3 regions of the Paenarthrobacter sp. RAF54_2 genome follow, and region 2 is predicted to be linked to each of the others. Evidence: riboswitches for the same ligand, from Rfam matches in the RefSeq annotation. Region 2 holds a riboswitch; each other region holds the start of a gene.
The links. Region 2 has a riboswitch for thiamine pyrophosphate ahead of thiC (phosphomethylpyrimidine synthase ThiC). Riboswitches for the same ligand answer to the same signal wherever they lie in the genome.

Region 1: another riboswitch for thiamine pyrophosphate. It lies ahead of thiO (glycine oxidase ThiO); the one in region 2 lies ahead of thiC (phosphomethylpyrimidine synthase ThiC).
Region 3: another riboswitch for thiamine pyrophosphate. It lies ahead of AB4Y87_RS20620 (bifunctional hydroxymethylpyrimidine kinase/phosphomethylpyrimidine kinase); the one in region 2 lies ahead of thiC (phosphomethylpyrimidine synthase ThiC).

What each region holds. Positions count from the first base shown of each region.
Region 1 covers NZ_JBFRDV010000006.1:106,467-113,398, reverse strand. The annotation lists gene AB4Y87_RS07135 (TetR/AcrR family transcriptional regulator) at 1-6, shown strand, start outside; gene AB4Y87_RS07130 (DUF3107 domain-containing protein) at 57-281, shown strand; gene AB4Y87_RS07125 (hypothetical protein) at 317-619, shown strand; gene AB4Y87_RS07120 (4a-hydroxytetrahydrobiopterin dehydratase) at 705-1,049, opposite strand; gene AB4Y87_RS07115 (thiazole synthase) at 1,081-1,878, opposite strand; gene thiS (sulfur carrier protein ThiS) at 1,883-2,119, opposite strand; gene thiO (glycine oxidase ThiO) at 2,116-3,363, opposite strand; TPP riboswitch at 3,356-3,473, opposite strand; gene thiE (thiamine phosphate synthase) at 3,501-4,184, shown strand; gene AB4Y87_RS07095 (ferritin-like fold-containing protein) at 4,230-4,898, opposite strand; gene AB4Y87_RS07090 (RNB domain-containing ribonuclease) at 4,940-6,424, shown strand; gene AB4Y87_RS07085 (DEAD/DEAH box helicase) at 6,711-6,932, shown strand, end outside.
Region 2 covers NZ_JBFRDV010000006.1:446,546-458,469, reverse strand. The annotation lists gene trmD (tRNA (guanosine(37)-N1)-methyltransferase TrmD) at 1-572, opposite strand, end outside; gene rimM (ribosome maturation factor RimM) at 573-1,127, opposite strand; gene AB4Y87_RS08650 (RNA-binding protein) at 1,259-1,501, opposite strand; gene rpsP (30S ribosomal protein S16) at 1,503-1,922, opposite strand; gene AB4Y87_RS08640 (hypothetical protein) at 2,112-2,564, opposite strand; gene AB4Y87_RS08635 (VOC family protein) at 2,686-3,558, opposite strand; gene AB4Y87_RS08630 (amidohydrolase family protein) at 3,625-4,719, opposite strand; TPP riboswitch at 4,795-4,902, shown strand; gene thiC (phosphomethylpyrimidine synthase ThiC) at 4,898-6,757, shown strand; gene AB4Y87_RS08620 (alpha/beta fold hydrolase) at 6,740-7,462, opposite strand; gene ffh (signal recognition particle protein) at 7,571-9,148, opposite strand; gene AB4Y87_RS08610 (glucose-6-phosphate dehydrogenase) at 9,320-10,720, shown strand; gene AB4Y87_RS08605 (P-II family nitrogen regulator) at 10,801-11,139, opposite strand; gene AB4Y87_RS08600 (ammonium transporter) at 11,136-11,924, opposite strand, start outside.
Region 3 covers NZ_JBFRDV010000024.1:9,387-21,310, reverse strand. The annotation lists gene ileS (isoleucine--tRNA ligase) at 1-1,319, shown strand, start outside; gene AB4Y87_RS20650 (bifunctional folylpolyglutamate synthase/dihydrofolate synthase) at 1,323-2,684, shown strand; gene AB4Y87_RS20645 (DUF4233 domain-containing protein) at 2,687-3,139, shown strand; gene ndk (nucleoside-diphosphate kinase) at 3,181-3,600, shown strand; gene AB4Y87_RS20635 (vitamin K epoxide reductase family protein) at 3,680-4,375, opposite strand; gene AB4Y87_RS20630 (hypothetical protein) at 4,604-4,798, shown strand; gene AB4Y87_RS20625 (Rne/Rng family ribonuclease) at 4,855-8,064, shown strand; TPP riboswitch at 8,211-8,308, shown strand; gene AB4Y87_RS20620 (bifunctional hydroxymethylpyrimidine kinase/phosphomethylpyrimidine kinase) at 8,300-9,850, shown strand; gene rplU (50S ribosomal protein L21) at 10,228-10,536, shown strand; gene rpmA (50S ribosomal protein L27) at 10,596-10,859, shown strand; gene obgE (GTPase ObgE) at 10,993-11,924, shown strand, end outside.

The DNA of each region.
Region 1 (6,932 bases), 340 kb from region 2:
TCCTAGGCTACAAATAGAGGACTGACTTAAAACTTGATTGGCTTGGAGGCCTTGCTGTGGAAGTAAAGATCGGCATTCAGAATGTTGGCCGTGAAATCGTGCTCGAATCCGCACTCGATGCTGATGCTGTAGCCAAGATTGTCGGAGAGGCCATCTCCAAGGGTTCGGATCTTCGGCTCACGGACGAGAAAGGCCGCCAGATCATCGTTCCCGGCAGCGTGTTGGGATACGTTGAAATTGGTGCTGAGGAAGTCCGCCGCGTCGGTTTCGGCGCACTCTAGCGGTTCCCGGTTACAGCTGCCGCTAAGGAGTCTCCATGCTTTCACTCGTTGTGGTGGTTCTTGCCACCATCGCTACAGGATTCATCGTGTGGGCAAATGACAAGCGACACGGCAAGTACGGCATTGCATTACCGGCGGGCGTTTCGACAACCGTCGGCGTGCTGAGCTGGATAGCTTTCATCATGGCCGGCTTTGGTTACCAGCCCGGGCTGACCTGGATCCCCTGGATCCTCCCTATCGTGTTGGGGACGGTTATCGCGATTGCCGTTGTGCTCTTTCTTGGCCGCACGCGCACCCAGCATGACACCGCCGCCCTCACCAAAGCTCTGAGGCTCTAGGGCATTGAGACTCTAAGGCACTGTTCAGTTTTAAACGACGCTGGCCACCACCCCGTGGGTGATGGCCAGCACCGTTTAACCTCTTCTATCCCGTTGAAACTCCCGGGTAGCGATCCGGCTGCGCCAAGGCACCGGACGCGGCCGCGGCCTCGCTCACGGCAGCGGCTGCCGCGATGTCGCGTTGGGTCACCTGGCCGCCTGCGTCATGGGAAACGTAGCGCAAGAACACCCTGTTGTAACGCCAGTCAAGATCAGGGTGGTGGTTCTGTTCCTCGGCGATCCGGCCAATGGCGGCGATAAGCGCCAGGGCGTCGGCCGCCGTCGAGGTTTTGAATACCGTCACGAGGCCGTCCTGGAGCTTCCAGTCCGGAAGGCCCTTGAGGGCGGTCTCCACGGCGATCTGGGTCAATGGCTCTTTCCTGTCAGCCACCACTGCTCCTTCATTGAGAGGAACTCTGCATTTAGAGGAACTCTGCCCGGCCTTCCATGGCCGATGACGCGAGGGCGTGCTCCCGGCGCGGGATTCGGCCAGCCTGCTTGGCCAGCCTACCGGCGATCACCGCGTGTTTGAAGGCTTCCCCCATCTGCACGGGGTTCTGCGCACGGGTCACGGCTGTTGCCAGCAGGACAGCATCGCATCCCAGTTCCATGGCAAGCGCGGCATCGGAGGCGGTTCCAATGCCGGCGTCGAGCACTACCGGGACAGAGGCCCGGGACACTATCAGTTCGATGTTGTGCGGGTTCAGGATGCCCAGCCCCGTACCAATAGGCGAGCCGAGGGGCATGACTGCTGCGGCACCCAGGTTTTCCAGGCGCAGCGCCAGGACAGGGTCATCATTGGTGTACGCGAAGACCTTGAAGCCGCGGTTCACCAGCTGTTCGGTGGCCTCCACGAGTTCCACCGCATCCGGAAGAAGTGTGTGCTCATCGGCGATGACTTCCAGCTTCACCCAATCCGTCTCCAGCGCCTCCCGGGCGAGCTCCGCGGTCATCACTGCGTCTTTGGCAGTAAAACAGCCAGCGGTGTTGGGCAGGACCCGAATGTTGTGATCCAGCAGGAGTTGAAACAGTGAGCCTGTCTCGGCCGGTGAGTACCTGCGCATTGCCACAGTGGTCAGTTCCGTTCCTGAAGCCAGAAGGGCTGCTCCCAACCCGTCAAGACTCGGTGCACCACCGGTACCCATGATCAGGCGGGAGCCGAATTCGACGCCGTCGATCACCAAAGCATCTGTGCGGATGTCAGATTTTGCTACTGTCATTTTTTCAGCCTCCCTGGACTGCGGTTACGAGTTCGAGTTCGTCTCCATCGGCGAGCGCAGTCGCGGCCCACTGGCTGCGCGGCACTACCTCGGAATTGCGCGCGACGGCGACACCCAGCTTGCCGCCGTCGGCCGCCTGTCCGCGGTGGTCCAGGATGCGGCCTGTGATGGCGCTGACGAGCGTGCTGACGGATGCGTCGTCCGCCACGGCGTGTTCGGAGCCATTGAGTTTGATGTTCATGGTGTGTCCTTGGTTGCTGGTTGGAGATGGTGATCCGGCGTTGCCGTAAATCGATCAGGGGTGAAGTTGGACCATCGGGGATCGACTGACCCGCTGATCAGCCCGCCGACGATTCTGGCGGCCACAGGCGTCAACAGGACGCCATGGCGGAAGAACCCGGTTGCGATTACGAGACCGTCGATGGTGCCCGCGCGCCCGGTAACCCGTCCCAGTAATGGTGCGTTGTCCGGAGTGCCGGGCCGTGCGCGGGCTGTCGCTTCCAGCAGTTCCAACTCCGCCACCGCAGGCACCAGGACTTGGGCGTCCCGCAGGAGTTGGTAGACGCCTCCGGCGGAGACTGCATTGGTGGACGCGGATAGTCCGTCCTCGCGCTGTGTTGCTCCAATCACCACCGTGCCATCGTCCCGCGGCACGATGTAAACGGGCACCCCGCGGACAATACCCCGGATGGTGGATGTGAGGAGGGGCTGGAGGTGGTGGGGAACGCGCAGCCTGAGGATGTCACCGTAAACGGGCCGCAGAGGAAGACTGAGACCTTCGGGGAGATTACCGATCCTTGCCGCGTCCAGCCCGCAGGCGATCACAGTTTCCGAGGCCTCGACTGTGCCAGAAGCCAGTTTGACGCCGGAGACCCGGTCCCCATCCCAGAGCAAACGGGATGCTTGGAACGGCAGTGCGAAACCGTCCTCCGCTCCGGAAACCCACGTTGCGTCACCTGGTCCGTGGGCTGCCAACCCTTCCATGAGGCATCGTGCAAGCCGCCGCGGGTCCACTTGGTGATCGGCCGGTATGTCGAAGGCACAGGAAATCTGTGGACTCAGCAAAGGCTCACGTTGGCGCGCTTCCCGCAATGACAATGGCTCCACGTGCAGCCCCGCGGCCTGCTGGACTGTGCGGAGGTCTGCGAGGGCGCGGCGGTCGGCGGCGTCGGCACCAACGGCGATTGTCGGCGTCGTGCGGTATCCGGTGGCTGATTCGCCGCCATGGACGCTCCGGATGAAAGGGGGCCAAAGTTGGGAGGATTCCAGCATGAGTTCCAGGAGGTCTTCCTCCTGGTAGTGGAGTTCGCTGACCGGAGCCAGCATCCCGGCGGCAGCAAACGTCGCACCGGCCGCGGGGGTGGGATCAATGAGGACCACCGAGCGGCCCTGGCGGCGCGCTTCGTGGGCGATGCCAAGGCCGATGATGCCGCCACCAACCACTGCAACGTCTGCCTGCAAGGGGGTTTGGCCGGATTCTGCCATGTGTTTCCTTCCCTACGCCGGTACTAGCCGGATCAGGTCAAGCGGTCGGCGCTGAAGCCCTCTCAGCCGGACGGTCATATGACGCTGTCACGGCTCCCGCAGTACGTGCCCAGTTTAGAGGAACTACTCTGGTTTCCATGACCCAGCCTGATGTCCACACCACTGCCCGCCTTTACTTGTGCACCGATGCCCGCAAACGTCAGGGCGATTTTGAAGACTTCGTCGACGCCGCGTTTGAGGGCGGCGTAGACATCATCCAGCTGCGCGACAAGACACTCGAGGCCGCAGAGGAACTGGAAGTCCTGGAGGTTCTGCACAACGTTGCCCAACGGCACGGACGGCTGTGGGCCGTCAATGACCGCGCCGATGTTGCCAGTATTTCCGGGGCTCCGGTGTTCCATATCGGGCAAAAAGACATCCCCCTGCCCGCGGCAAGGCATCTCCTCCACGACCGCACCGTGATAGGCCTTTCCACCCATACGCCGGAACAGGTTGACGCTGCTATCGCTGCCTCCCCTGGCAGGAGCGGACTGGATTATTTCTGTGTTGGTCCGGTGTGGGCAACACCCACAAAGCCCGGCCGTGAAGCAGTCGGGCTGGATCTGGTCACATATGCCGCAGAAGCCGTAAAGCGCGCGGATGCGGAGACCGTAGGTGGGGTCCTCCTCCCTTGGTTCGCGATTGGCGGCATCGACCTCACCAACATTGAACAGGTGGTGGCTGCGGGAGCGAGCCGGATCGTCGTGGTGCGGGCCATTACTGAGGCGGAGGATCCGACGGCGGCGGCAAAGACTCTGCTGGAAGCGCTCGACGCCGGATAATCACCGCCGGCGCCCTGGCGGCAGCCGAGGATATGCGAAAGTCTCTTAAGCCGTGAGCCCGAGCCCGGACATCCGTCGACCATGCCGCTCGGCAAGTTCAGCGGTAAGGACCTTGACTGCAGTGCGGGCATCCCCGCCGCCCTTGAGCAGCGGTCCCAAGTGAGGATGTTCCATGCCCACGCGTTGGGCCTGGGTCAGCGCTTCACCGACGAGGCGGCGGCCCCACAAAGCCAGTCGCGATGCCAGGCGAGGATCATCAGCCAGGGCCCTGCGCAGGAGGACGCGTAATACTTCCGTGGCTTGGTCGGCGGAGGCCACCTTCTGGACAAAGAGTTGCGTTCCGCCGTCGAGGTACGAAGCGACCATGCGGTAAAAGTCCGATGACACGGTGTCGATCACATAGGCCTTCATGACTGATTCAAACCAGTCCGCCGGCTTTGTTCGCTCATGGAAGTGGTCAAACGAGCGCTGGAACGGAAGCATGGCCTCTTCGGCATCGAGTCCCATCTCCGAGAGCCGGCTGCTGATCAAGGCAAAGTTTCCGTAAGCCCCAACGGCAATCTTTGCCAACACTGCCCTGTCGTGCAGGGTGGGAGCGTACCGGGAGTCGAAAGACAGCCGGCCAAACGCCGAGAGCTCGCCGTACGCCATGGCTCCCAGCAGCTCCGAAGAGAGGCGCTGGACGCGAGCATTATCGTCCAAGGAAGGGCTCATGGTCCAAGACTATCCAGCGATTTCGGGCTAACCTGATTTTCGTGTCACATCATCGGATTTCGCCCAACGTCGACGACTCGTCGGACCAGCTCGCAGAGGCATTTGCAGCCCTTCGGACCGAACTGGAGCTCCCAGGCGAGTATCCGGCCGAAGCCGTGGCGGAAGCCCGGAAAGCAGTAGAAAACCACACACTGCCAGAGCGTGACCTCAGGGACATTCCGTTCGTGACCATCGATCCAGCCACGTCCACCGATCTGGACCAGGCCGTATTCATTGAACGGGCCGGCGACGGCTACAAAGTCCTCTACGCAATCGCCGACGTGCCATCCTTTGTTGCTCCCGGCGGGGCGCTCGATGCAGAGACGCGGCAACGGGGACAAACGTTCTACGCTCCTGACGGGAGGATCCCCCTGCACCCGGAAGTGATCAGCGAGAACGCCGGAAGCCTGTTGGCTGGTCAGGACTGCAGCGCCTTCGTGTGGGACTTCGAACTGGACCACAATGCGGAGGTATCCGCTACGTCGGTGGCCCGTGGCACTGTCCGCAGCCGCGCCAAGCTCAGTTACAAGGGTGCCCAGGAACAGATCGATGCCGGCACAGCCCCAACTGTCCTGAAGCTCCTCAAGGAGGTTGGCCTGAAGCGGGTGGAACTGGAACGGCTGCGCGGTGGCGCCAACCTGAACATGCCCGAGCAGGAAATCGTCCAGGCGACCGGCGGCGGGGGCTACAGGATTGTGGCCGCGCCTTCCCTGCCTGTGGAGGACTGGAACGCGCAGATATCCCTCATGACCGGAATGGCAGCGGCCCAACTGATGCTCGATGGAAAAGTGGGCATCCTGCGCACCATGCCGGCGCCGGATGAACGGTCGCTGCTCCATTTCAAGCGCCAGACCAAGGCACTGGGGAAACCGTGGGACGGCGAGGTTACCTACGGTGAGTACCTTCGGACACTTGACGCTTCGGATCCCAAACAGCTTGCCATCCTGCACTCGGCGGGCACGCTGTTCCGCGGCGCAGGGTACACGCCTTTCGATGGTGAGCTTCCCCCAAACGTCATCCAGTCAGCCATCGGCGCACCCTATGCTCACACCACAGCACCTTTGCGCCGACTCATCGACCGCTTTGTCCTGGTGATCTGCGAGGCCCTCAGCAACGGCCACCAGATCCCGGCGTGGGCGCGTGAAGCACTTCCATCCCTGCCCGAGATCATGGCATCATCCGACCAACTGGCCGGGCGGCTTGAGCGTCTGGCCATGGACACCGTGGAAGCTGCACTCGTGGCGAACCACATCGGCGAGGAGTTCGATGCAGTGGTCATCTCCGGTTCCAAGCCGTCCAATGGGACCCCCAATGGCAATGGAAGGGGAAACGGAAACGGCAATGGGCCGTTCGGCATCATCCAGATCGCTGAACCCGCCGTCACAGCCCGGTGTGACGGCGAACTGGAGTCAGGCACCAAGGTCCGGGTGCAACTCCTGAAGGCCGATATCGCCAGCCGCGAGATCCGTTTTACCCTGCTCCCCTGAAGCCCCGCAGCACCCGAACTGCCGCCGATCCGGGCTTTAGGGCTCCCAGAGGATAGACTGACCCTGTAGTAATGGATGCCCGGTCGTTGATTCAGTTAATTTTTGAACTCAACAAGCCCGCCCCTACGCGATCTTGAGATGTGCCCGCTGGTCACCAGTGCCAGTACTTAGATAGCCCGCGATCGGCTTCCACTGGATTAGCTTGCGCGCCCGTTCGTGCTCCGGTACGGCTCCGCCACCCGTTGAGCATGCAGCGCCAATGCCCAAATGAATAAGGAAACTCCCTGTGAGTGAATTGCACACCCATGAAGTCCTGACGGACGCCACCGGCACCGAATCCATCGAGCCCGAGGAAACGATCATCTCTGATGAGACGCCCCACGAGATCGAAGAGAAATCGTTCGCTGACTACAACGTCCGCGCTGACATCGTCGAATCCCTCGCCGACGCCGGCATTACCCACCCCTTCCCCATTCAGGCCATGACGCTGCCCGTAGCCCTCAGCGGC
Region 2 (11,924 bases):
CATGAGGATGGCTTGGTATAAACCGGATACTCCAGGAGTCCGTCCGAATGTGATTCTTCAACGAGGGATTCCGGGTTGCCCACCACGCCTGGAAGCAAACGGCCGATTGCTTCAACCATGGCCAGGACAGCAACTTCGCCGCCATTGAGAACGTAGTCGCCAAGGCTGACAGGCCTCACTGTGAAGTGCTCGTGCGCCCAGTCGATGACGCGCTCATCGATTCCCTCGTACCGACCGCAGGCAAAGACCAGCTGCTCCTCTTCGGCGAGCTCATAGGCAAGGGCCTGGGTAAACCTCTCCCCTGCCGGCGACGGGACAATCAGGACAGGTTTGGTGCCCTCACCAGGCCCGGCAACGGATTCGAGCGCCTGTGCCCACGGCTCTGGCTTCATGACCATGCCCGCGCCGCCCCCATAAGGAGTGTCGTCCACGGTCCGGTGCTTGTCAGTAGTGAACGTCCGGAGGTCGTGGACGTTAAGTTCCAAGAGCCCATCCTGGCGGGCCTTGCCTATCAGCGAAAGTTCAAGCGGGGCAAGGTACTCAGGGAAGATGCTGACGACATCGATCCTCATTCAGGCATCATCCCCGGCGCCGTCCTTGGACTCCTCAGCCGTGTCATCGTTGATTTCAAAGAGACCGGCAGGCGGAGTGATGAGAATGAACCCGTCCTCGATGTTGACCTCAGGCACGATTTCATCGACGAAGGGAACCAGAATTTCCTTCCCTTCCTCCGTCCTGACCGTCAACAAGTCCTGAACCGGCAGTGTGGTCAGCGCGGCAACTTTGCCCACAACCTGTGAGCCAACCCGCGCCTCCAACCCAACGAGTTCGTGCTCATACCAGCCTTCGTCGTCGTCTTCGTCATCGAGTTCTTCGGTTTCGATGAAAAGCTTCGCACCACGGATTGCCTCGGCGGCGTTGCGATCTGCAATCTCTTCAAAGCCCAGCAGGAGGATGTCTTTGTTCCATCTGGCGCTACGGATGGTCAGCGGGCCCGCAGTGGCCGGCTCCACGACGAATTCGGTTCCAGCGACGAAGCGCTCGGAGGGGGCGTCGGTGAGCACTTGCACCGTCACCTCGCCGCGTATGCCATGGGGTTTGCCGATCCGGGCCACCTGGAGCTGCATGGGTTCCTCTGAATTCTCGTTGTGCCCGCGCTGCCAGGCAGCAACGGAAGTGAAATGATCGATAAAGCAATCCGGCCCCTCCACCATATTCGGTGAAGGGGCCGGATCTAAGATAAGTATTGCTGAGCGCGTTACCGGCGACGATCGGTGTCGACGACGTCGACCCTGACCTGCTCGCCACCTGCCAAGGCTGCAACCACAGTGCGCAATGCACGTGCGGTGCGTCCCTGACGGCCGATCACCCGTCCGAGGTCCTCCTGGTGAACGCGCACCTCAAGGGATTCCCCACGGCGGTTGTTCCTGGCACTGACCTTGACATCCTCAGGGCTGTCAACGATCCCACGGACCAAGTGCTCGAGCGCTTCTGCCAGCAATTTACTCAGCCTCGGTGGTCTCTGCTTCAGCCTCGGCCGGAGCTTCGGCTTCGTCCTTCTTGGCCTTCTTGGTGATGGCTTCCGGAATGATGACGGAACCCTTCTCCGGGGCTACGAAGGCTTCCTTCGGAGCTTTGGTCTTCAGGGTGCCTTCCTGGCCCGGCAGGCCCTTGAACTTCTGCCAGTCACCGGTGATCTTGAGGATCGCGGCAACCTGCTCGGTCGGCTGAGCGCCAACGGAAAGCCAGTACTGGGCGCGCTCGGAAGCGACCTCGATGTACGACGGCTCTTCGGTGGGGTGGTACTTGCCGATTTCTTCAATGGCACGGCCATCGCGCTTGGCGCGGGCATCCATGACGACAATGCGGTAGTACGGTGCGCGCATCTTACCGAAGCGCTTAAGGCGAATCTTTACGGCCACTTTTGTGGTCACTCCTGTTTCTGAAACGGGGTTGAACCCGACGTTCTGCACCCGTGGGGCGGGCCATACTTGGGGGTTCCAAAGGACAAGATTTGGGCACGGAGAGAGGGGCCGCGCCAATCAAGTACTTGACCATTGTGCCAGATGCCGGAAGTAATTACGACTTACGCCACTCCGGACCCCAACGCGCTAGACGGACCAGACGTAGAGTCCTGAACGCTCCGCCTTCTCAACGTCAGTGGCCAAGGAAGCCAGCTGCTGCACGTACTGACGCGATTGGTCCGCACCAAAAGGCATCTCGTCCTGCTCAGCCCATGCCGCAGCGACGTCGTCAAGAACGTTCCCGTCGCCTTCGCTTTCATACGTCAGCAGCTCGGCAAGCGCCCTCACCATCGCTTCCGGAACGCCAAGGAGGGCGTCGCTGGTGACGTCCACCAGCGCCAGCTCGTAGTCTGCACCGGCAGCATGGACGGCTTTGCCCGCAAGGTCCCCCAGTTGCTCGACCTCAAAGTCGGTGATGCCATCGATCCTGACGGCGGGGCCGGTAACGTCGGCACCCCGGTCCAAGGCAGCTGCCCTCTTGAGTGCTTCATCGTGGGTGGCTACAAAAATTTCGGCAAAGCCCATGGAGAGTGCTCTCATTCGTTCGTGCTGACGGGGCGGCGGCAACGGCCCAGGGGGCGAATACGGTCAATGCCCAGCCTAGTGCAGTCCCGGCCCCTGCATTCGGAAGCCAGCGCGAGGGCGCTTCCCGCCAGGGTGCTTAGCGCACTGCCACGCGCAGCTTGTTGCGCCAAGGGTCTTCGAACTGCAGCTCCAGGCCCGTGTGGCGGTTCGCCACGGACGCAACTTTCAGCCGGTCAGCCAGTGCGGCGACATCATCGGCAGTCGGAACTTCGATCAGGACCTCGCCCAGGCCCAGGGTATCCCTGCGGGGCCCGGCCCCGCGGCTGTTCCACACGTTCATCGCCATGTGGTGGTGGTAGCCGCCCGCAGAAACAAACAACGCCTGCCCGTGCCAGCCCGCCGTCCTCTCAAAACCGAGGGTGTCCACATAAAAATCCTGGGCAGTCTGCACGTCGCCTACCTGAAGGTGCACGTGCCCGACGCCGGCAACTGCTTCCCGCTGGCCAGTCACGGCAGCCTCATTCAAGTGCTGCTGGAGGAAACGCTGGGGCGGCAGGGCAACATTGTCCATCACCACATTCTTGCCATCCCACTGCCAGACAGCGCGAGGCTTGTCGTAATAGAGCTCAATGCCATTACCTTCGGGATCCGTGAAATAGAAGGCTTCGCTCACCAAATGGTCGGCACTGCCCACAAAAGCGCGCGGCTCATACTCTGCGGCCGTGGCGATGGTGGCCGCCAGGGAAGGCTGGTCCTGGAACAGGATGGCTGTATGGAAAAGCCCGGCTTCCCCACGGCCTGGAATCTGCAGGCRGGCAGCGGGAGCGAGGTGGACTACAGGCTTGCCCAGGCGCCCCAGGTACAGCCCGCCATCCTGCTCGGCCACGATCTCAAGGCCCAGGGCACGCTGATAGTAGTCACTCATCACCCTCATATCGCCGACCTTGAGCATGACGGTGCCCATGGTGAGTTCGGCAGGAAGGAGATCCTGGTTGGATGTCGTCGTCATGTGAAGCTCCCGATTCATAGATGGCCGCCCTTCGGCACGTTCTACCTATGTAAATTACTTGAAGCTTCAATTTATTCCTAGTTGGACCAGTTTCCCGCGCAGGACTACATGGTTCAGGCTCGCCACAGTTGCGAGGTTCTTCCTTGGATCATCCCGGCACAGCACGACGTCGGCACTTGCCCCTTCGCTGATGCCCTCGGCTCCCAGCCACTTCCGCGCGCCCCACGTGGCGGCGCCCAGGACGGCAGTGGGCGGCAGGCCGGCGTCGTGAAGTTCCTTCATTTCGTCCGCGATCCTGCCGTGCTTGATCACGCTCCCTGCATCCGTGCCCGCATAGATGCCGACGCCAGCTTCAAAAGCCTCCAACACCCGTTCACGGCGTCGCTCCCAAAGACGGGTCATGTGCTGGGCGTAGACAGGAAACTTCGGGGCAGCCTGGGCGGCGATATCCGGAAAAGTCGCGATGTTAACCAACGTGGGAACAATCGGTACGGACTGCTCCACAAGACGGGGAATGTGGCGGGGCAAAAGACCGGTGGCGTGCTCAATGCAGTCGATCCCGGCGTCGAGCATGTCATCAATGGTGTCTTCACCGAAGCAGTGGGCTGTCACCCTCGCTCCTTCGTCGTGGGCGGCCGCAATGGCATCCCTCACGACGTTCCGAGGGAAGGAAGCGGAGAGGTCACCCACACCGCGATCGATCCAATCCCCCACGAGTTTCACCCAACCGTCCCCGTCCCGGGCTTCCTTGCGGACCGTCTCCACGAGTTCGTCCGGCTCGACTTCATGGCCCAAGCCACGCAGATAACGCCGGCTCCGGGCGATGTGGCGTCCGGCACGAAGGAGCCGTGGGAGGTCGTCCCGCCGCTGAACCCAACGTGTATCGCTTGGTGAGCCGGCGTCGCGGATCAACAACGTGCCGGCTTTTAGGTCGGCCTGCGCCTGGGCAAGAGTTGTCAGCTCATCAACCGCTCCGCCGACGCCAAGCCCTATGTGGCAGTGGGCGTCAACAAAACCAGGAAGGACCCATCCGTCCAGCACGGAATCGGGTGGAGCAAGGGGGCGTTCGAACGTCAGTTTGCCATCGACGGACCACAACCCGTGCCGTTGGTCGTCTCCTGCCACAAGCACAGGACCGGTGAATTCGATGATGTTGGCCATGGCAAAAGCCTAGTGTGCCACCAACCTCCCGGACGCGTATGACTGGGACCCCGATCGAAGCTGTGGTAGCTTCGTCTACGACCACACGGGGGCCCCTGCAGGGGCTGAGATCGGACTGAAGCAGTCTGCGACCGTTGAACCTGTCCGGGTAATGCCGGCGAAGGAAGTGAGTAATCCTTTGAGCACCACCGAAACACAGCACAGCTCTGCCCAAAACCAGATCAGCCACAGCGAAAACATGGCGGAACCCGTCACACAGTCGCTGAAATCCCATTCGCTGGCTTGGCTGGAAGATCCCGTGAATGGCATCCGGGTCCCCGTCACGGAAATTGCTCTGGAGCCTTCCCCCAACGGTGAGGCGAACGAACCACTGCAGGTATACCGAACTGCCGGACCGGGCAGCGATCCCGTGGTGGGCCTGGAGCCATTCCGCACCCGATGGATCGAAGCCCGGGAAGACACCGAGGCATACTCCGGGCGGGAGAGGAACCTGCTCGACGACGGCAAATCAGCGGTACGCCGCGGCGCAGCATCCCAGGAGTGGAAGGGGGCGCAACCGGTGCCCCGCCGCGCCGTCGAAGGCAAAACCGTCACCCAGATGCACTATGCCAAGCAAGGCATCGTCACGCCGGAAATGCAGTTTGTGGCGCTGCGGGAGAACTGCGACGTTGAGCTGGTTCGCAGCGAAGTGGCTGCCGGGCGCGCTATCATCCCCAACAACATCAACCACCCCGAGTCCGAGCCCATGATCATTGGCAAGGCCTTCCTGGTCAAAATCAACGCCAACATCGGAAACTCCGCCGTCACCAGTTCCATCGCCGAGGAAGTTGACAAGCTGCAATGGGCAACCCAGTGGGGTGCCGATACTGTCATGGACCTGTCCACGGGAGACGACATCCACACCACCAGGGAGTGGATCATCCGCAACTCCCCCGTTCCGATCGGCACTGTTCCCATTTACCAGGCACTGGAGAAGGTCAACGGCGAAGCCAACAAACTCACGTGGGAAATTTTCCGCGATACGGTCATCGAGCAATGCGAGCAGGGCGTTGACTACATGACAATCCACGCCGGAGTGCTCCTGCGGTACGTGCCCTTGACGGCAAACCGTGTGACAGGCATCGTCTCCCGTGGCGGCTCGATAATGGCTGGATGGTGCTTGGCGCACCACGAGGAGAACTTCCTCTACACGCATTTTGATGACCTCTGTGAAATCTTCGCCAAGTACGACGTCGCATTCTCCCTGGGCGACGGATTGCGCCCGGGCGCAACAGCCGATGCCAACGACGCCGCGCAGTTCGCTGAGCTCGATACGCTTGCCGAGCTGACCCAGCGGGCTTGGGAATTCGATGTGCAGGTGATGGTTGAAGGACCCGGACACATTCCCTTCCACTTGGTCCGCGAGAACGTGGAGCGCCAACAGGAACTCTGTAAAGGCGCCCCGTTCTACACCTTGGGACCGCTGGTCACGGACGTTGCTCCTGGCTATGACCACATCACCTCGGCAATCGGCGCAACGGAAATTGCGCGGTACGGCACGGCCATGCTCTGCTACGTAACGCCCAAGGAACACCTGGGACTGCCGAACAAGGATGATGTGAAGACCGGTGTGATCACGTACAAGATCGCAGCGCACGCAGCGGACCTCGCCAAGGGACACCCGGGCGCAAACGAACGCGACGACGCTTTGTCCAAGGCCAGGTTCGAGTTCCGTTGGCGGGACCAGTTCGCGTTGTCCCTGGATCCGGTTACTGCCGAAGCCTTCCACGACGAAACACTTCCTGCCGAACCTGCCAAGACGGCGCACTTCTGCTCGATGTGCGGACCCAAATTCTGCTCGATGCGCATCAGCCAAGACATCAGGGACGAGTTCGGTTCCGCCGACGCGCAGGCCGCCATTGCAGGGATATACGACGGCATGCGGGAAAAGAGCGAAGAATTCCTGGCGTCGGGCGGCAAGGTGTACCTGCCGGAGCTGCAGCTTCCCACTACCCGGATGTCCTCCACCAAGAGGGCAGCGTCAGGAAACCTTAACTGACCTCGTCCGGACAATATCGGCTACAAAAGAGCGAATAATCCGGTCTCCATCTACCGAGTCCTGGGGCCGGTGCCCTCCCGCTGCTACGCGTCGGAGGGCACCGGTGTCCTCCAGGTACCCGGCGATTTCTTCGTACAGTGGCTCCCACCCGCCTGTCAGGACAAGGGTAGGAACGCCAGGAACAATGTGCAGGGGCGCCTCCCAAGGAGGCGCCTGAAGCCGGAGGCGACGTGCGGAACGGCGCGCTTCGGGTGTGTCCAGCCCGCTGGCTTCGGCCGAAAATGCACGCCTGAAGTATTCGCGTTCGTAGTCGGCGTCCTTAACCTTGCTCCGCACCTCAAACAGCGGCTCCATGAGCGAACGATGGAATGTCGTGGCAGGCAGCTCGGCCGTCAAGGATAAACAAGCCGGTTCAACAAGTGTCAGCGAGTGCACCAGGTCCGGGCGTTCAACTGCTGCGAGCATGGCAGAAATTGCACCTTGCTCATGCGCCACCACATGGCCTCCACCAGAATCCACCAGCGAAGCCACTACGATGCCTACATCCGCAGCGACGTCGGATTCCAACGGTTCAGCCACGGGATCAAAGCCGTGCCGGCGGAGGAAAAGTGCGTCATACGACAGGGCCATACCGTGCTGCTTGGGCCATGCCGAGGCGCCAAAGCTCCCCAGTCCGTGGACGAAGACTACGCGCTGCTTGTGCATGGATTCACCCTAGTCCAGAGCTCTGACATCCCAGCCAAAAAGCAGTTGGCGCCGTTATGGACATTCACAACGGCGCCAGCTGTCACAGTATTGATTCGGAGGTTCCGCTTACTTACCCAGGAACTTCTCGAAGCCCTTGGGGAGGTTCAGCGTGGACGGATCGAAGTCCGCAGCGCCCTGACCAAACGCCGCACCCGTCGGAGCTGCCGAGGCCGCGTTGGCACGCTTGGCCTCAGCCTCGCGGAGTTCCTGGGCCGCCTTTGCCGGGTTGCCGGAGCGCGCCTTCTTCTTGGGAGCGTTCTTGCCACCCTTGCGGCCGCCGCCTGGGCCGCCCATTCCAGGCATGCCCGGCATGCCGGGCATGCCGCCCTGGGCCATCTTTTTCATCATTTTCTGGGCTTGGGCGAAGCGCTCCAGGAGGCCGTTGACCTCCGAAACGTGCACACCTGAACCCTTTGCAATGCGGGCCCTGCGGGAGCCGTTGATGATTTTGGGAGCAACGCGTTCATGCGGAGTCATGGACCTGACGATCGCCTCAACGCGATCGATTTCACGTTCGTCGAAGTTCTCCAGCTGCTGGCGGATGTTTTGGGCACCCGGCATCATCATGAGCATCTTCTTCATGGAACCCATGTTGCGGATCTGCTGCATCTGGGCCAGGAAGTCGTCCAGGGTGAAGTCTTCCTGGTCGGCGAACTTCTTCGCCATCCGGGCAGCTTCGTCCTTGTCCCAGGCCTTCTCAGCCTGTTCGATCAAGGTCAGGACGTCACCCATGTCCAGGATGCGCGACGCCATACGGTCCGGGTGGAAGAGTTCGAAGTCGTCCAGGCCTTCACCAGTGGACGCGAACATGACTGGCTTACCCGTGACCGACGCAACCGAAAGTGCGGCGCCACCGCGGGCATCGCCGTCGAGCTTGGACAGCACGATGCCGGTGAAGTTGACGCCTTCGTCAAAGGCCATGGCCGTGTTGACGGCGTCCTGGCCGATCATGGAGTCGATGACGAAGAGGACTTCGTTCGGGATGATCGCCTGACGGATCCGGCGTGCCTGATCCATCATCTCGGCATCCACGCCGAGGCGGCCGGCGGTGTCAACGATCACGACATCGTGAAGCTTCTGGCGCGCTTCTTCCACACCTGCGCTGGCGACCGCCACAGGGTCACCAGCAGGGTGATCCAGCTCCGAGGTTGCTCCCGGGTGCGGCGCGAAGACGGGAACGCCTGCGCGCTTGCCGACAACCTGAAGCTGCGTTACGGCGTTGGGCCGCTGGAGGTCGCAGGCAACCAGCATGGGGCTGTGGCCTTGCGCCTTCAGCCACTTTGACAGCTTGCCGGCGAGGGTGGTCTTGCCTGCACCCTGGAGGCCGGCCAGCATGATGATGGTGGGGCCGGTCTTGGCCAAGCGGATGCGCCGGGTTTCACCGCCGAGGATCTCCACGAGTTCCTCATTGACGATCTTGACGATCTGCTGGCTCGGGTTCAACGCACCGGAAACCTCGGCACCAAGAGCCCGCTCACGGATGCGGGACGTGAATTCGCGGACCACCGAAACGGCAACGTCCGCGTCCAAGAGGGCACGACGGATCTCCCGGACGGTGGCATCGACATCAGCCTCGGAGAGGCGGCCCTTGCCACGGAGGTTCTTGAAGGTTGCTGTCAACCGGTCAGAGAGTGAATTGAACACGCGCCGTGCACTTCTTTCGATGGTCTGCGATTGGCGGCCAGTGCGGCACGCCAGAGTCTTGACTTGTTCTTGCCCCAACAAATTTGTCTCAACCCCAACAAATCTGCGTCAACCAAGGGACTCGACTATCTAGGGTACCAAGTCGCACCTGCAAGATGGCATGCTGGCACAATGACGAGCAAAACAACTGTAAAAACGTTGCTTATCCTTGGCGCCTCCGGTGACCTGACCGGCAGGCTGCTCCTCCCTGGACTTGCAGGGCTGCTCGCCACCGGTCGGGCATCCGGGTTGCGGCTGGTGGGAGCCGGGTCCGACCCCTGGGCGCCCGAACAGTGGCAGGAACGGGTCAATGGAGCATTTGCGGCTGCGTCAAAGGCCGCCGATGCAAGTGGGCGCGACGCCTTGGCAGCTGTGGCAGCATCCACCGAGTACCACCAAGTGGACGTGACTGCCGATGGGCCCCTGGCGGACCTCCTGGCACACTTGGAAGGGCCGATAGCTATCTATTTCGCCCTGCCGCCCCACATCAGCCAGAAAGCCTGTGAAGTCCTGCGCCGCGAGCAATTGCCCGCAGGTACTCGCCTGGTGATGGAAAAGCCCTTCGGTTCCGGAAGCGAATCTGCACGCGAACTCAACCAAACCCTGGCCACGCTGGTGCCCGAGGACCACATCCACAGGGTGGACCACTTCCTGGGCAAGGCCACTGTCTTGAACATACTTGGCTTGCGGTTCGCCAACCGGTTCCTTGAGCCTGTGTGGAACCGCGACCACATCGAAAAGGTGGAAATCGTCTTCGACGAGGACCTCGCGCTTGAAGGACGGGCACGCTACTACGACGGCGCCGGTGCGTTACGTGACATGATCCAAAGCCATTTGCTGCACATCATGGCCTTCATCGCTATCGATGCACCAGCCAGCATTCATGAACGTGACCTCCGTGACGCCGTGGCTACGGTCCTGAGGGCCAGCAGCATCAAGGCCCCTTACCACGATTCAACGCGCCGGGCCCGTTATACGGCAGGAACCCTCGGGGCACGGACGGTGCCCGATTACACCGCCGAGGAAGGCGTCGATCCTTCCCGCAATACTGAGACCCTGGCCGAAGTCCGCGTAGACATTGACAACTGGCGGTGGAAAGGCGTTCCCTTCCTCCTCCGCTCCGGTAAAGCCATAGGGAGCCGAAGGAAGGAAGCCGTGATCACCTTCCGCCCGGTACCGCACCTGCCCACCGGATTCTCCGGCGTGGACTCCCCCAACCAACTGCGGATTGGATTCGGGCCGGACGTCCTCCAACTCGACGCCGACGTGAATGGTCCAGGCGACATCTTCACACTGGACCGGGCCAGCCTCGTCGCAGAGCTCAACGCGGCAGACATGCTTCCCTACGGTGAAGTACTTGAAGGCGTGCTCACGGGCGATCCCTTGCTCTCCGTCCGGGGTGACACAGCCGAGGACTGCTGGCGGATCGTTGAGCCCGTCCTTCGCGCCTGGGAACGGGATACGGTCCCCTTGGAGGAGTACGACGCCGGTGGCGCGGGGCCGGCGGACTGGCCCACCGCCGTCGTGAATTGAGAAAGCGGGCCGGGTACCTTGGCTGGTACCCGGCCCGCTTTCGCGTCAGGAGTGCGATGTCAGGATTGTGACCTCAGGACTTAGATGGCGGCAGAGCCGCGTTCCCCGGTCCTGACTCGAACTGCTTCGTAGACGTCCACGGTCCAGGCTTTGCCGTCTCCGGCTCGTCCGGTATTCGAGCTTGCGATCAGGACATCCAGGATGTCGTCTGCTTGCTCGTCTGTGGCAAGAACCTCAATGCGAATCTTTGGCAGCAGGTCCACGTTGTATTCGGCCCCGCGGTACACCTCGGTGTAGCCGCGCTGCCGGCCGTAGCCGCTTGCCGCGCTGACCGTCAAGCCCTGGACCCCGTACGCTTCCAGGCCTTCCCGGACTGCTTCAAGCTTTTCCGGACGGACAATCGCTGTGATGAGCTTCATGCCTGGACACTCTCCTTGCCTGATACTGCTGCTTCGGAATCGGCCGGTGCCTTGCCGGTGATGAGGTCATGAAGGGGCTGGAAGCTGCCGCCGTGTCCGCCGATGCCGAATTCGTAGGCCGTTTCAGCGTGGAGGCTGAGGTCCGCCCCGGCAATCTCCTGGCGTTCGCTGATACGGAAGCCCATGAGCTTGTGGATGGGGAAGGCGATGATGAACGTCATGACCCCGGTGAAGATGATCGAGCCAAGCGCCGCGAGGCACTGTGCAACCAGCTGGGTGGTTCCACCGCCGTAGAACAGACCGGCGGGGCCCTGGGTCGGGGTAGCGAGGAAACCGATGGCTACTGTGCCGATGACGCCGGACACCAAGTGCACGCCCACCACATCCAGGGAGTCGTCATATCCGAGCTTGAACTTCAACCCGACAGCGAGGGCAGAGGCGACGCCGGCTACGACGCCGAGGGCAATGGCGCCGAGCGGGGAAACGTTGGCGCAGGCAGGGGTGATCGCAACGAGTCCGGCAACGACACCCGAAGCTGCTCCGAGGGAGGTGGGGTGGCCGTCACGGATGCGCTCTACGATCAACCAGCCGAGCATGGCTGCTGCCGGTGCGGCGAGGGTGTTGATCCAGATGAGGCCAGCCTGCTCCACGGTAGCAGCCGCACCGGCATTGAAGCCGAACCAGCCGAACCAGAGGATTGCCGCACCGAGCATGACCAGGGGTACGTTGTGCGGACGGTGGTTGGGGTCCCTGCCGAAGCCCTTGCGGTTGCCGATGATCAGAAC
Region 3 (11,924 bases), on a different contig from region 2:
TGTCCAAGAGCCTGCGGAACTATCCGGACGTTTCCGAGGTCCTGGACCGTGACGGCTCCGACGCCATGCGCTGGTTCCTCATGTCCAGCCCGATCCTTCGCGGCGGCAACCTGGTGGTCACCGAGCAGGGCATCCGCGACGGCGTCCGCCAGGTCATCTTGCCGTTATGGAATGTTTACAGCTTCTTCACGCTGTACACGAACGCTGCCAACGGCGGCTCGGGCTACGAAGCGAAGCTGCGCTATGACGGCTACTCCGACACCCTGGACCAGTACCTCCTGGCGAACACCGGGGACCTCGTCCGCAACCTCACGGAAAGCCTGGATACCTACGACATCTCCGGTGCCTGCGATGAACTGCGCAGCTACCTGGACATGCTCACCAACTGGTACGTTCGTCGCAGCCGCCAGCGCTTCTTCGACGAGAATGTTGATGCCTTTGACGCCTTGTACACCGCCCTCGAAGCTGTGTGCCGCGTATCTGCGTCCCTGCTGCCGCTGGTGACCGAGGAGATCTGGCGCGGGCTGACAGGCGGCCGCTCTGTGCACCTGGCTGACTGGCCTGATGCTTCGCTCTTCCCCTCCAACCCAGAGCTCGTGGAGGCCATGGACCGCGTGCAGCAGATCTGCTCCACCGGTTCGAGCCTGCGCAAGGCCGCTAACCTGCGGGTCCGCCTGCCGCTCCAGGAACTGACTGTGGTGGCACCTGGTGCAGATGCGCTGGAAGGCTTCGCCGCCGTCGTCGCTGATGAACTGAACCTTCGCTCCGTCCGCTTGTTGGACGCTGCTTCGGCTTCGCCGGAGGAGTTCGGCATCGAGCAGAAACTGGTGGTCAACGCCCGGGCTGCTGGTCCGCGCCTGGGCAAGAACGTGCAGCAGGCCATTAAGGGGTCCAAGTCAGGCGACTGGTCCGTGAACGATTCAGGTGCAGTGGTGGCCGGGGGACTCGAGCTTGAGCCGCATGAATACAGCCTGGAGACTGTGGTCGGAGAAACGTCCGACGGCGGTGCTGCCGCCCGGAAGGCCGTCTCGGTGCTGCCTGGTGGGGGATTCGTCGTCCTGAACACCGAAGTCACTCCTGAGCTTGCTGCGGAAGGACTTGCCCGTGACATGGTTCGTTCCATCCAGCAAGCACGCAAGGATGCTGGATTGAATGTCAGCGACCGCATCCGCACGTCTGTCCAGGCACAGCAGGACGTTGTTGATGCCTTGGAAGCCAACGCTGAGCTCGTCAAGACCGAGACGCTGTCCCTGGAATTGGAAGTCCTTCTCTCCAGCGCCGAGGAACCGCGCGTCACCGTAGCAAAGGCAGGGGCCTGAATCATGACTGACGAATTCTCAGTGGAAAGTGTGTACGCCGAACTTCTTGGCCGTGCACCTGAAAACAAGATGGAACCCCGGTTGGCACCGCTTTTCAGGGCCATGGACGTGCTGGGGGAGCCCAACAAGGCTTTCCCGATCATCCACATCACGGGAACCAACGGGAAGACCTCCACGGCCCGCATGATTGAGGCCGGGCTTCGTGCACACGGGTTGAGCACAGGCCGTTACACCAGCCCGCACCTTTCAAAAGTCACCGAGCGCATCAGCATTGATGGTGAGCCCGTATCAGATGCGACGTTTGTTCGGATCTGGGACGAGATCCGTCCGTACCTGGAAATCGTGGACAACGAGCTCATAGCTGAGAACCAGCCCCGGCTCACGTACTTTGAGTGCGTGACGATCCTTGGCTTCGCGATTTTCGCTGACCAGCCGGTGGATGTGGCGGTCATGGAAGTTGGCCTCGGCGGCATTACGGATGCCACCAATGTGGGCGATGGCCAAGTCTCTGTCATCACGCCGATCTCCCTGGACCACACGGATCTCCTGGGCGACACCACCGAGGACATCGCCTATGAGAAGGCCGGGATCATCAAACCGGGTGGTTTCCTGGTGAGCGCTGCCCAGCCGGTGGACGCTGCCCAGGTCCTGCTGGAAAAGGCCCGCGAGGTGGACGTCCCGTTCCGCTTCGAGGGTGTTGAGTTTGGTGTGGAGTCGCGCAGCGTTGCGGTGGGCGGACAAGTGCTGACCGTCCAAGGCCTGGCGGGTCGCTACGAGGACCTCCTGCTGCCTCTGCATGGTGCGCATCAGGCAGAGAATGCGGCCGTTGCTGTAGCGGCATTGGAGGCGTTCTTCGGTGGAGGAGAGAAAGAGCTCGATATCGATGTCCTGAAAGAAGCCTTCGGCAATGTGACGTCCCCCGGCCGCCTGGAAGTGGTGCGGACAGCACCGACCATTGTGGTGGATGCCGCCCACAACCCCGAAGGGATCCGCGTCTCTGCGGAGGCCATCCATGAGGCCTTCAGCTTCGGCAAGCTCGTGGTGGTCGTGGGAGTACTCCGGGAGAAGGACGCCGAGGAGATCCTGAAGACCCTGAAGGAGCAGCTCGGAGACCTGGCCGAGGAGTTCTGCTTCACCCAGTCCAACTCGCTGCGGGCCGTCCCTGCAGCGGAACTGGCCGAACTCGCCGTCGATCTTGGCTTTGGCGAGGACAACGTCCACATCGCCGAGAAACTTGATGATGCCCTGGAGTGGGCCGTTGAACGCGCCGAGTCCAATGATGACCTTTCCGGCGGCGTCCTTGTCACCGGTTCCATCACCCTGGTGGCCGAGGCACGCATACTGCTTGGCAAGGAAGGTGCCTGACCGTGGCAAGGCTGACCAAGGCCCAGCGTGAATGGCGCCCCGGGATGCCCAAAAAGCGCCGGTCCACCAAAGTGATGTTTGCATCCACCGTGCTGTTGCTTGAAGCCTTCGTAGCCTTCTTCGGCACGTTGGTGGTCTTTGGCTTAAAGCGTGGCGAAGTGGCTCCTGGAATCATCCTTGGCGTCGGCATCACGCTCAGCGTAGTCCTCGTTCTGGCCTGTGCCGTGTTGTCCAAGCCCTGGGGAATCGGCCTCGGCTGGGGGCTGCAGCTCCTCCTGATCCTGACTGGGATCGCCGAGCCCATGATGTTCATCGTCGGCGTCCTCTTCGCCATCTGCTGGTGGTACGGAATCCGGACGGGGATGCGGATCGACCGTGAAGTGGCTCAACGGGACCGGGAACAGGCTGAATGGGATGCAACGCACAGTGACGGGGCAGGTCCGGAAACCCCGTAAACTGGCTGGGAAACCCACCCGCCCATCACATTGGAGCAACTGTGAGCATTGAACGGACCCTTGTCCTGATCAAGCCCGACGGCGTCGCCCGCAACCTCAGCGGAAGCATCCTCGCCCGGATCGAAGCCAAGGGCTACGCCTTGGCTGAGCTGAAGAAGGTCAACGCGACCCGCGAGCTGCTGGAGCAGCACTACGAAGAACACGTAGGCAAGCCGTTCTACGAACCACTGGTGGAATTCATGCTCAGTGGCCCGGTCATTGCCGCGGTCTTCGAAGGCCACCGCGTGATCGAAGGCTTCCGCTCCTTGGCGGGCACTACCGACCCCACCACTGCCGCGCCGGGCACCATCCGGGGCGACTTCGGCCGGGACTGGGGCCTGGCAGTCCAGCAGAACCTCGTGCACGGCTCGGACTCCGTTGACTCCGCCGAGCGTGAGATCAAGATCTGGTTCGCCGGCTAACGACACCCTCGCCGACATAACAGTTAAGGCCAATGTTCGCCATGAACATTGGCCTTAACTGTTATGTCGCGGAGTTGTTTTAGTAGCCCGAGGTACCGGCGAAGACGTGGATGAAGGCGAAGAAGATCGTGGCGATCACAGCTACGTACAGCAGTGCCACAATGATCCATCCGGAGTCACCCAGGATCTTGGCCAGCGCTGGCGGGGCTTTGATGACTCCATGGGAGATGTTGCGGATGGTCACCCAGACGAACATGGGGATCATGACCGCCCACACCACCATGCAGTACGGGCACAGCACGTTGATGACGTACAGGGCCTGAGACCACAACCACACAACAAAAACGAATCCAAGGGTTACACCTGCCTGCAAGCCCAGCCAGTAGCTGCGTGAATACTTGGCCCCGGCCAGGAGTCCCATGGCAGTGGTGATGATCACCGCAAAGGCAACAATCCCGATGAACATGTTGGGGAACCCGAAAACGGAGCTTTGCGGTGTCTGCATCACGGCTCCGCAGGAAACCCACGGATTCACATCGCAGAGCGTGATGTGGTTGGGGTCTTTGAGCACTGCCAGCTTCTCAAGGACCAATGCCCCGGAAGCCAGCCAGCCGATGACGCCGGTGATCAGCAGGAGCCACGCAAATGGCTTGTTTTGCACTGCTTTAGGCAGGGAATCAGGCCCGGCCGCGCGCTGCAATCCTGGCTCGGTGGTCTTTCCACCCGCAGGGGTGGAGGCTTGATTGGCCAGGTTTCCCCTGGCGGTGCTTGGCATCGCGGACGCAATCCTTTTCGACAATGACCCGGCCGGTCCGGGAACGGCTCTTGTGAGGATTGTAACGCCGGAGGCTGGACGTGGTCCCCAGCTCGTGGCGGCACTTTCCCCACTGTGCGACACAGTCTCCTACGCTTCGAATGTGCAGGGGTGTGAGAGAATGAACATGGCCGGAAGCCGATCCACATTCGGAATCCGGTCCGGTGACTTGTTCCCAAGACCGCCAGCATGAGCAGGGCCTGCCTGGATCACGTGATCCTCCGCATGCCCGCCATGACAATGGACGGCACCTGGTTGTGGCAGCAGAACAACGGGTTTCAGAGCAAAGCCACCGGCCTTCCAGGGCTGCCGCACCCCAATGATGGTGCGAACCGGAAGGAATACTACCGACTTCTGTCAACGCCTGAGGGTTTTGACAAATAATTGCCCCACTGGGCGCCGGATGTGGCGGCGTCGCTGGGGCAGGAGTGTTGCCACATATGGATAATGACCAGGTTGTAGCCGTTAATGAAGAGGCAGCTACCGCGGAAACTGCGGAAGCGCCCAAAAAGACCACCCGGACACGGCGCAAGGCTGCGCCCAAGGCGGTCGAAACAGCCGGTACTGAAGAAGCCGTCGCTTCTGAGGAAGCTGCCGAAGAAGCCACCGGTACTGAACCCACCGAAGCAGCCGTGAAGGCGCCGGCACGCCGTAGCCGCGCGCGCAAGACAACAGTGCCTGCCGAGCCGCTCCCCGGTTTTGATGACCAGGCCGGGATAGCGTCCCTGCCGGAAACCGATGGCGAACCTGCCCCTGAAAAGCCGGTCCGCCGTCGTCGGGCTACCAAGCCCAAGGACGTTGACGCAACGGCCGCTGAGACGCCTGCAGCCGCTCCCGCTGCGGAAACCACTGAAGAAATCACGACGCCGGACGCCGGGTCCCAGCCTGCGCTGGACGCTCCTGTAGAAGGCACTGTTCCCGCCGAGGAAGAGGCCGAAGCTGCCGAGGAGTCCGCCCCCGGTTCAACGTCTTTGTTCCTGGAGCCGGTCTCCATTACGTCCATGATCTTCCAGGCCCCTGACCTCAGCACCGTGGCACGTCCGGCCGTCGAGGAAAAGGCCGAAGAGGCTGAAGAAACTCCGGAAACGGGGACAACCGAGGAGCTGGAGGATTCCAGCAGCCGTCGTCGTCGCCGGAGCCGTGGCCGCCGTGGTCGGCGCGGAAACGAACGCGACGAGTCCGATGCCGAGGACGGCACTGAGACTGAGGACGAAGAAGAAGCTCCGGCAGCGGAAGCGCTCGAAGAGGGCGTCACGTCGCGTCGTCGTCGCCGTCGCCGCAGGGGTGACCAGGATCTCGAACTGACTGGCGGCTCTGACGATGACCCGCCCAACACGGTGACCCGTGTCCGCGCGCCCCGCCCGATCACTGAGACGGCCCCGTCAAACCGCGTTACCAGCGTTAAGGGTTCCACCAGGCTTGAGGCCAAGAAGCAGCGCCGCCGCGAATCCCGCGAGACCGGACGTCGCCGCCAGGTGATCACCGAGGCTGAGTTCCTTGCCCGCCGCGAGTCCGTGGATCGCCAGATGATCGTCCGCCAGCGCGACGACAGAATCCAGATCGCGGTCCTTGAAGACGGCGTCTTGGCCGAGCACTTTGTGTCCAAGACCCAGCAGGACTCCCTCATTGGCAACGTGTATCTGGGCAAGGTCCAGAATGTTCTGCCTTCCATGGAGGCTGCTTTTGTTGACATCGGACGTGGCCGCAATGCGGTGTTGTACGCCGGTGAAGTGAACTGGGATGCAGTCAACCTTGAAGGCCAGCCGCGCCGGATCGAGAATGCGCTGAAGTCCGGCGATTCCGTCCTGGTGCAGGTCACCAAGGACCCCGTCGGCCACAAGGGCGCCCGCCTTACCAGCCAGATTTCCCTCCCGGGCCGCTACCTTGTGTACGTGCCGGGCGGTTCCATGACCGGTATCTCGCGCAAACTGCCTGACGTGGAACGCAACCGCCTCAAGCGCATCCTCAAGGATCGCTTGCCGGAGAACGCCGGCGTCATTGTGCGCACAGCCGCTGAAGGTGCGTCCGAAGAAGAACTGACGCATGACATCAACCGTTTGCGCGCGCAGTGGGAAGGCATTGAAGGGCAGGCGTCCTCCACGAAGGTGCTGGCTCCGGAACTGCTTTACGGCGAACCGGACCTCACCATCAAGGTTGTCCGGGATGTCTTCAACGAAGACTTCTCCAAGTTGATCGTTTCCGGGGACGACGCCTGGGACACCATCGAGGCTTACGTTACGTACGTGGCTCCCGATCTGGTGGGCCGCCTTGAGAAGTGGACCAAGGACCAGGACATTTTTGCTGCCTGGCGGATCGACGAACAGATCCACAAGGCGCTGGAACGCAAGGTTTTCCTGCCGTCTGGTGGTTCCCTTGTCATCGACCGCACCGAAGCCATGACTGTGGTGGACGTCAACACAGGTAAGTTCACCGGCAGCGGCGGAAACCTGGAAGAAACCGTCACCAAGAACAACCTTGAAGCAGCCGAGGAAGTTGTTCGCCAGCTACGCCTGCGCGATATCGGTGGCATCATCGTCATCGACTTCATTGACATGGTCCTCGAATCGAACCGTGACCTGGTGCTCCGCCGAATGGTGGAATGCCTGGGTCGTGACCGCACCAAACACCAAGTGGCCGAAGTGACATCGCTGGGCCTGGTGCAGATGACCCGCAAGCGCATGGGCACCGGCCTGCTCGAGGTATTCGGTGAGCAGTGCGAGCACTGTGCCGGACGGGGTGTCGTCACCCATGATGAGCCGGTGGAGCACCGACGCGCCAACGTCGTTGCTGCCGAGCATCACCGCCCGCACGTCGAACCCCAACAGCCTGCTGCACGCACTGATCGTAAGCGCCGCCGTGGCAAGGGTGGGGGACCGGCAATGGCCGAAGTGCCTCCTGCAGTCCACAGCACGCCGGCCGCCCCTGCAGCTCCTGCGACCACGGAGTCCGTGGACCCGGTCCGCCAGGCGAAGGCTGAGGCGACCAGGGCAGCTCTTGCCACGATAGCCGCTGCAGCACATGCCGCCCACCTGCACGATGACGAGGTTCACCGCGCGGAGGAGCAGGCCCGTGCAGCAGGTCAGCAGGGTCACACCGATGGATCTGCCCTTGAGGCTGCAAGCGGCGAGGCTGGCGTTCCGGCTGCACCTGATACCGCCAGTCATGAGGCTGCGGTTCGGGAAGCGCGCGCCACTCCTGTTCTGCGTTTCGGTGGCGAAGAAGTGGCTCTTCCGTTTGTGGAACACCATGAGGAACCAACTGCTGGCAAGCCGGCCATGAGCCTGGACCTGCTGGCCGAGGCGTTCTCGCACCTTGGTGCCGCACCTGCTGCGGAGGAAGAGGCCACGGCTTCGGTTTCCGAACCTGCCGCTGCTTCCGCCGTTTCCCCTGCCAGTGCTTCTGCCGGCACTACCGATGAGCACGATCATTCGTTGCGTTCCCGTGGTCGTCGTGGCCGGAGGAACCGCAGTGCCAGCAGGGCGCAGGGTGCCGCAAACGAAACCAGTGTGGAACACCACGAGGTAACTGCTGCTGCCGCAGGCGGATCTGCCCATGAGGCCAAGGCGCCGGCAGCGGAAGAGCCCGCCAAAAAGAAGGTAGCGGACGAACCCATCATCCTTGGGGTGGGAGTTCCCGCTTCCGAGCTGTAGGCAGGGCAACCTGCCACTATGCAACCAAAGAGTCCCGCAGCATCCGTTTACGGCGGATACTGCGGGACTCTTTTGTTTGCCGCCAGTCACATCGATTCCCCGAAGCTGTCCGGTTCCCGGGGCGAGGGGCTTCCGGGCTACGCTAGGAAACTGACACGGGGTGCCGGGCACGGGCCAGGCTGAGATCCAGACCCGTTGAACCTGTCCGGTTAGCACCGGCGAAGGGATGTCCACCATGGCTTCATCGTCGAATTCCGCTGTCTACCCTGTCTACGCCGCGGGTATGGGAGCAGTCCCGGCCCGGCCACATCCGAGGGTGCTCAGCATTGCCGGCTCGGATCCTTCTGGCGGCGCCGGAATCCAGGCAGACTTGAAGAGCATCGCAGCGCACGGGGGCTATGGCATGGCTGCCATCACGGCTTTGACGGCCCAGAACACGTTGGGTGTCAGTGCAATCCATGTTCCGCCCGTCGAGTTCCTGCGTCAGCAACTGGACGCGATCAGCAGCGATATTGAGATTGATGCGGTCAAGATCGGGATGTTGGGTGATGCGGCCGTCATCGACGAAGTCCGCAGTTGGCTCGAAGAGGTGCGTCCCGCCGTCGTGGTCCTTGACCCGGTGATGGTGGCCACCAGCGGCGACCGCCTTCTGCGGGAGACCGCTGAAACTGCGTTACGCAGCCTCCTGCCGTTGGCGGATCTCGTCACCCCAAACCTTCCCGAGCTGGCGATGTTGCTGGGGGAGCCCGAAGCCCCCGACTGGGCTACGGCGCTTGACCAGGGTAAACGCCTGGCTGCTGAGTGTGGAACGACGGTTTTGGTAAAAGGCGGCCACTTGGCAGGAAACGACTGCCCGGATGCACTGGTCAATACGAGCGGTTTGCTGCGACAGGACGTCATCGAGGTGCCTGGGCCCCGCGTTGATACCAGGAACAGCCACGGAACAGGGTGCTCGCTCTCCTCGGCGTTGGCCACAGTCCAGGCCCGCAGGGGCGATTGGGAGGTATCACTCCGCGAGGTCAAGCCGTGGCTGCTGCAGGCCCTCGCGGCGGCCGACGGGCTCGAGGTAGGCAAGGGCAGCGGGCCTGTCCACCACTTCCACCACATGGAGCCAGCGCTGAATCCTGCCGGGAAATCCGGCGACTTTGCCGCCCGGCTGTGGGCCGAAGCTGCACCGGAATTGGACGCAATTTACGGCCTCGCCTTCATTCAGGGCTTGCAGTCCGGGCGCCTCCCGGAGCCCCAGTTCAACTATTACCTCGCCCAGGACGCCATCTACCTGAACGGCTACTCCCGGGTTTTGGCGCGGGCAGGTGCACTTGCCCCCACTGAAGAAGAGCAGCTCTTCTGGGCAAAGTCATCGCAACTTTGCCTTGAAGTGGAGTCCGAGCTCCATCGGAACTGGCTGAGCACGCGCTCGGCCTCAACACAGACCGGACCCGTGACAAGGTCGTACGTGGACCACCTGCTGGCCACATCAGCCTCGGGCAGTTACGCCGTGTTGCTGGCGGCAATCCTGCCCTGCTATTGGCTGTATGCGGAGGTAGGACAGCAACTCCACGCCGCCTATGTGGACGCCGGCGCCCCCAGCGAGCACCCGTACGCCGCCTGGCTGACGACGTACGCGGACGAGGAGTTTGCTGCCGCAACCCGGAAGGCGATCGACTTTACTGATGCCGCGGCAATTAGCGCCTCCACCCAGGAACGCGGGGCCATGGTTGAGGCCTTCGCCCAGTCTTGCCGCTACGAGACAGCCTTCTTTGATGCACCCCGGCTCTTCGCCTGAGCAGGGCCTCCGGGGTTGGCGGCTGGGCAATTCCACAAAAATCCAGCGCGTCGTCGGCCAAATCGCAGTATTACTCCACAAACCCTGTAGGCTGTATGGGCACGGTGCCGGGAGAGTCCGTTACAACTGGTGATGCAAGTCACCCGATAGCCTCCGGACGCGGCCTCATTTGCAGCTGAAGGTCAAACTAGCGTAATCTTGATCTTCGGTGCTTACGCCAACACTTGGGTTATGCCCCTTGGAATTGTTCATGGGATGACTCGCGGGCTTCGATCAGAAGTCCACGGCGTTGAGGCACAGCGCGAACCAAGCCTGATTCCGGTTCAAGGTTCCGCACGCAAATTTAGTAAGAAACGTCGAGAGAAGTGAGTACCCAAGTGGTGTACGCGATTGTCCGCGCAGGCGGCCGCCAAGAAAAAGTTTCCGTTGGAGACTACGTAACGCTTAACCGCGTCCCCGGTGGAGCCGGCAGCACTCTTGAGCTGCCCGCCTTGCTCCTGGTTGACGGCGACAAGGTCACGTCCGCTGCTGCGGACCTGGCCAAGGTCACGGTCACGGCTGAGATCCTTGAGGACCTTCGCGGTCCCAAGATCGTCATCCAGAAGTTCAAGAACAAGACCGGCTACAAGAAGCGCCAGGGTCACCGTCAGGAACTGACCAAGATCAAGATCACGAGCATCAAGTAACTTCCGTTACTCTGTTCAGATTTTCAGTTTCCCCAGAAATTTAGAGGCAGGCATTTCACATGGCACACAAAAAAGGCGCGAGCTCCACTCGCAACGGTCGTGACTCCAACGCACAGCGCCTCGGCGTCAAGCGGTTCGGTGGCCAGGTAGTTTCCGCAGGCGAGATCATCGTTCGCCAGCGTGGAACCCACTTCCACCCCGGTGCAGGCGTCGGCCGCGGTGGCGACGACACCCTGTTCGCACTCGAGGCCGGTGCGGTTGAGTTTGGTACTCGCCGCGGCCGTCGCGTAGTGAACATCGTTGCTGCTGCAGCTGCAGAGTAACAACAAGTTCTGAACCGGTGGAGCGGGCCAAACGGCCCGCTCCACCGTTCTTTTAACCGCATTACAATCGATTAGGGCGTCTATGGCGCTCTGATTTATGCAACAGCGCTGGCAACAGCAAGAGGAGATTCACGTGGCGAGCTTTGTAGACCGGGTAGTCCTGCACGTATCCGGCGGAACCGGCGGCCACGGCTGTGTCTCTGTTAAGCGCGAAAAGTTCAAGCCACTCGGCGGACCCGACGGTGGCAATGGTGGCAATGGTGGCGACGTCATCCTTCGGGTGTCGGCGCAGACCACCACCCTGCTGGATTATCACCACGCCCCCCACCGCCATGCCACCAACGGTGGCCCGGGCATGGGCGATTGGCGCGGCGGCAAGAACGGCGAAACCCTGATCCTTCCCGTGCCGGACGGCACTGTGGTGAAGACCAAGGACGGCGAAGTCCTGGCCGACCTCGTTGGCGAGGGCACGGAGTATGTTGCGGCTGCAGGTGGCCAGGGAGGCCTCGGAAACGCCTCACTTTCCTCCCAGAAGCGCCGCGCGCCAGGCTTTGCGCTGCTTGGCATCGAGGGCGAATCCAGCGACATCGTCCTGGAGCTGAAGTCCATCGCCGATATCGCCTTGGTCGGATTTCCGTCCGCAGGAAAATCCAGCCTCATTGCAGCGATGTCAGCTGCCCGGCCCAAGATTGCCGATTACCCGTTCACCACCCTCATTCCCAACCTTGGCGTCGTCCAGGCCGGCGACATCCGCTTCACCATCGCCGATGTTCCCGGACTGATCGAGGGCGCCAGCGAGGGCAAGGGCCTTGGCCACAACTTCCTGCGCCACGTCGAGCGCTGCGCAGCACTGGTTCACGTCCTGGACTGCGGAACTTTGGAATCGGACCGTGATCCCCTCTCCGATTTGGCCATCATCGAGGCGGAACTGGAAAAGTACGCCGTTGACATGAGCTATGCCGGCGTCGACGGCGAAGTTGTGCCGTTGAACGAACGCCCCAAGCTTGTTGTCCTGAACAAGGTGGACCTCCCTGACGGCAAGGACATGGCTGAGTTCGTTCGTCC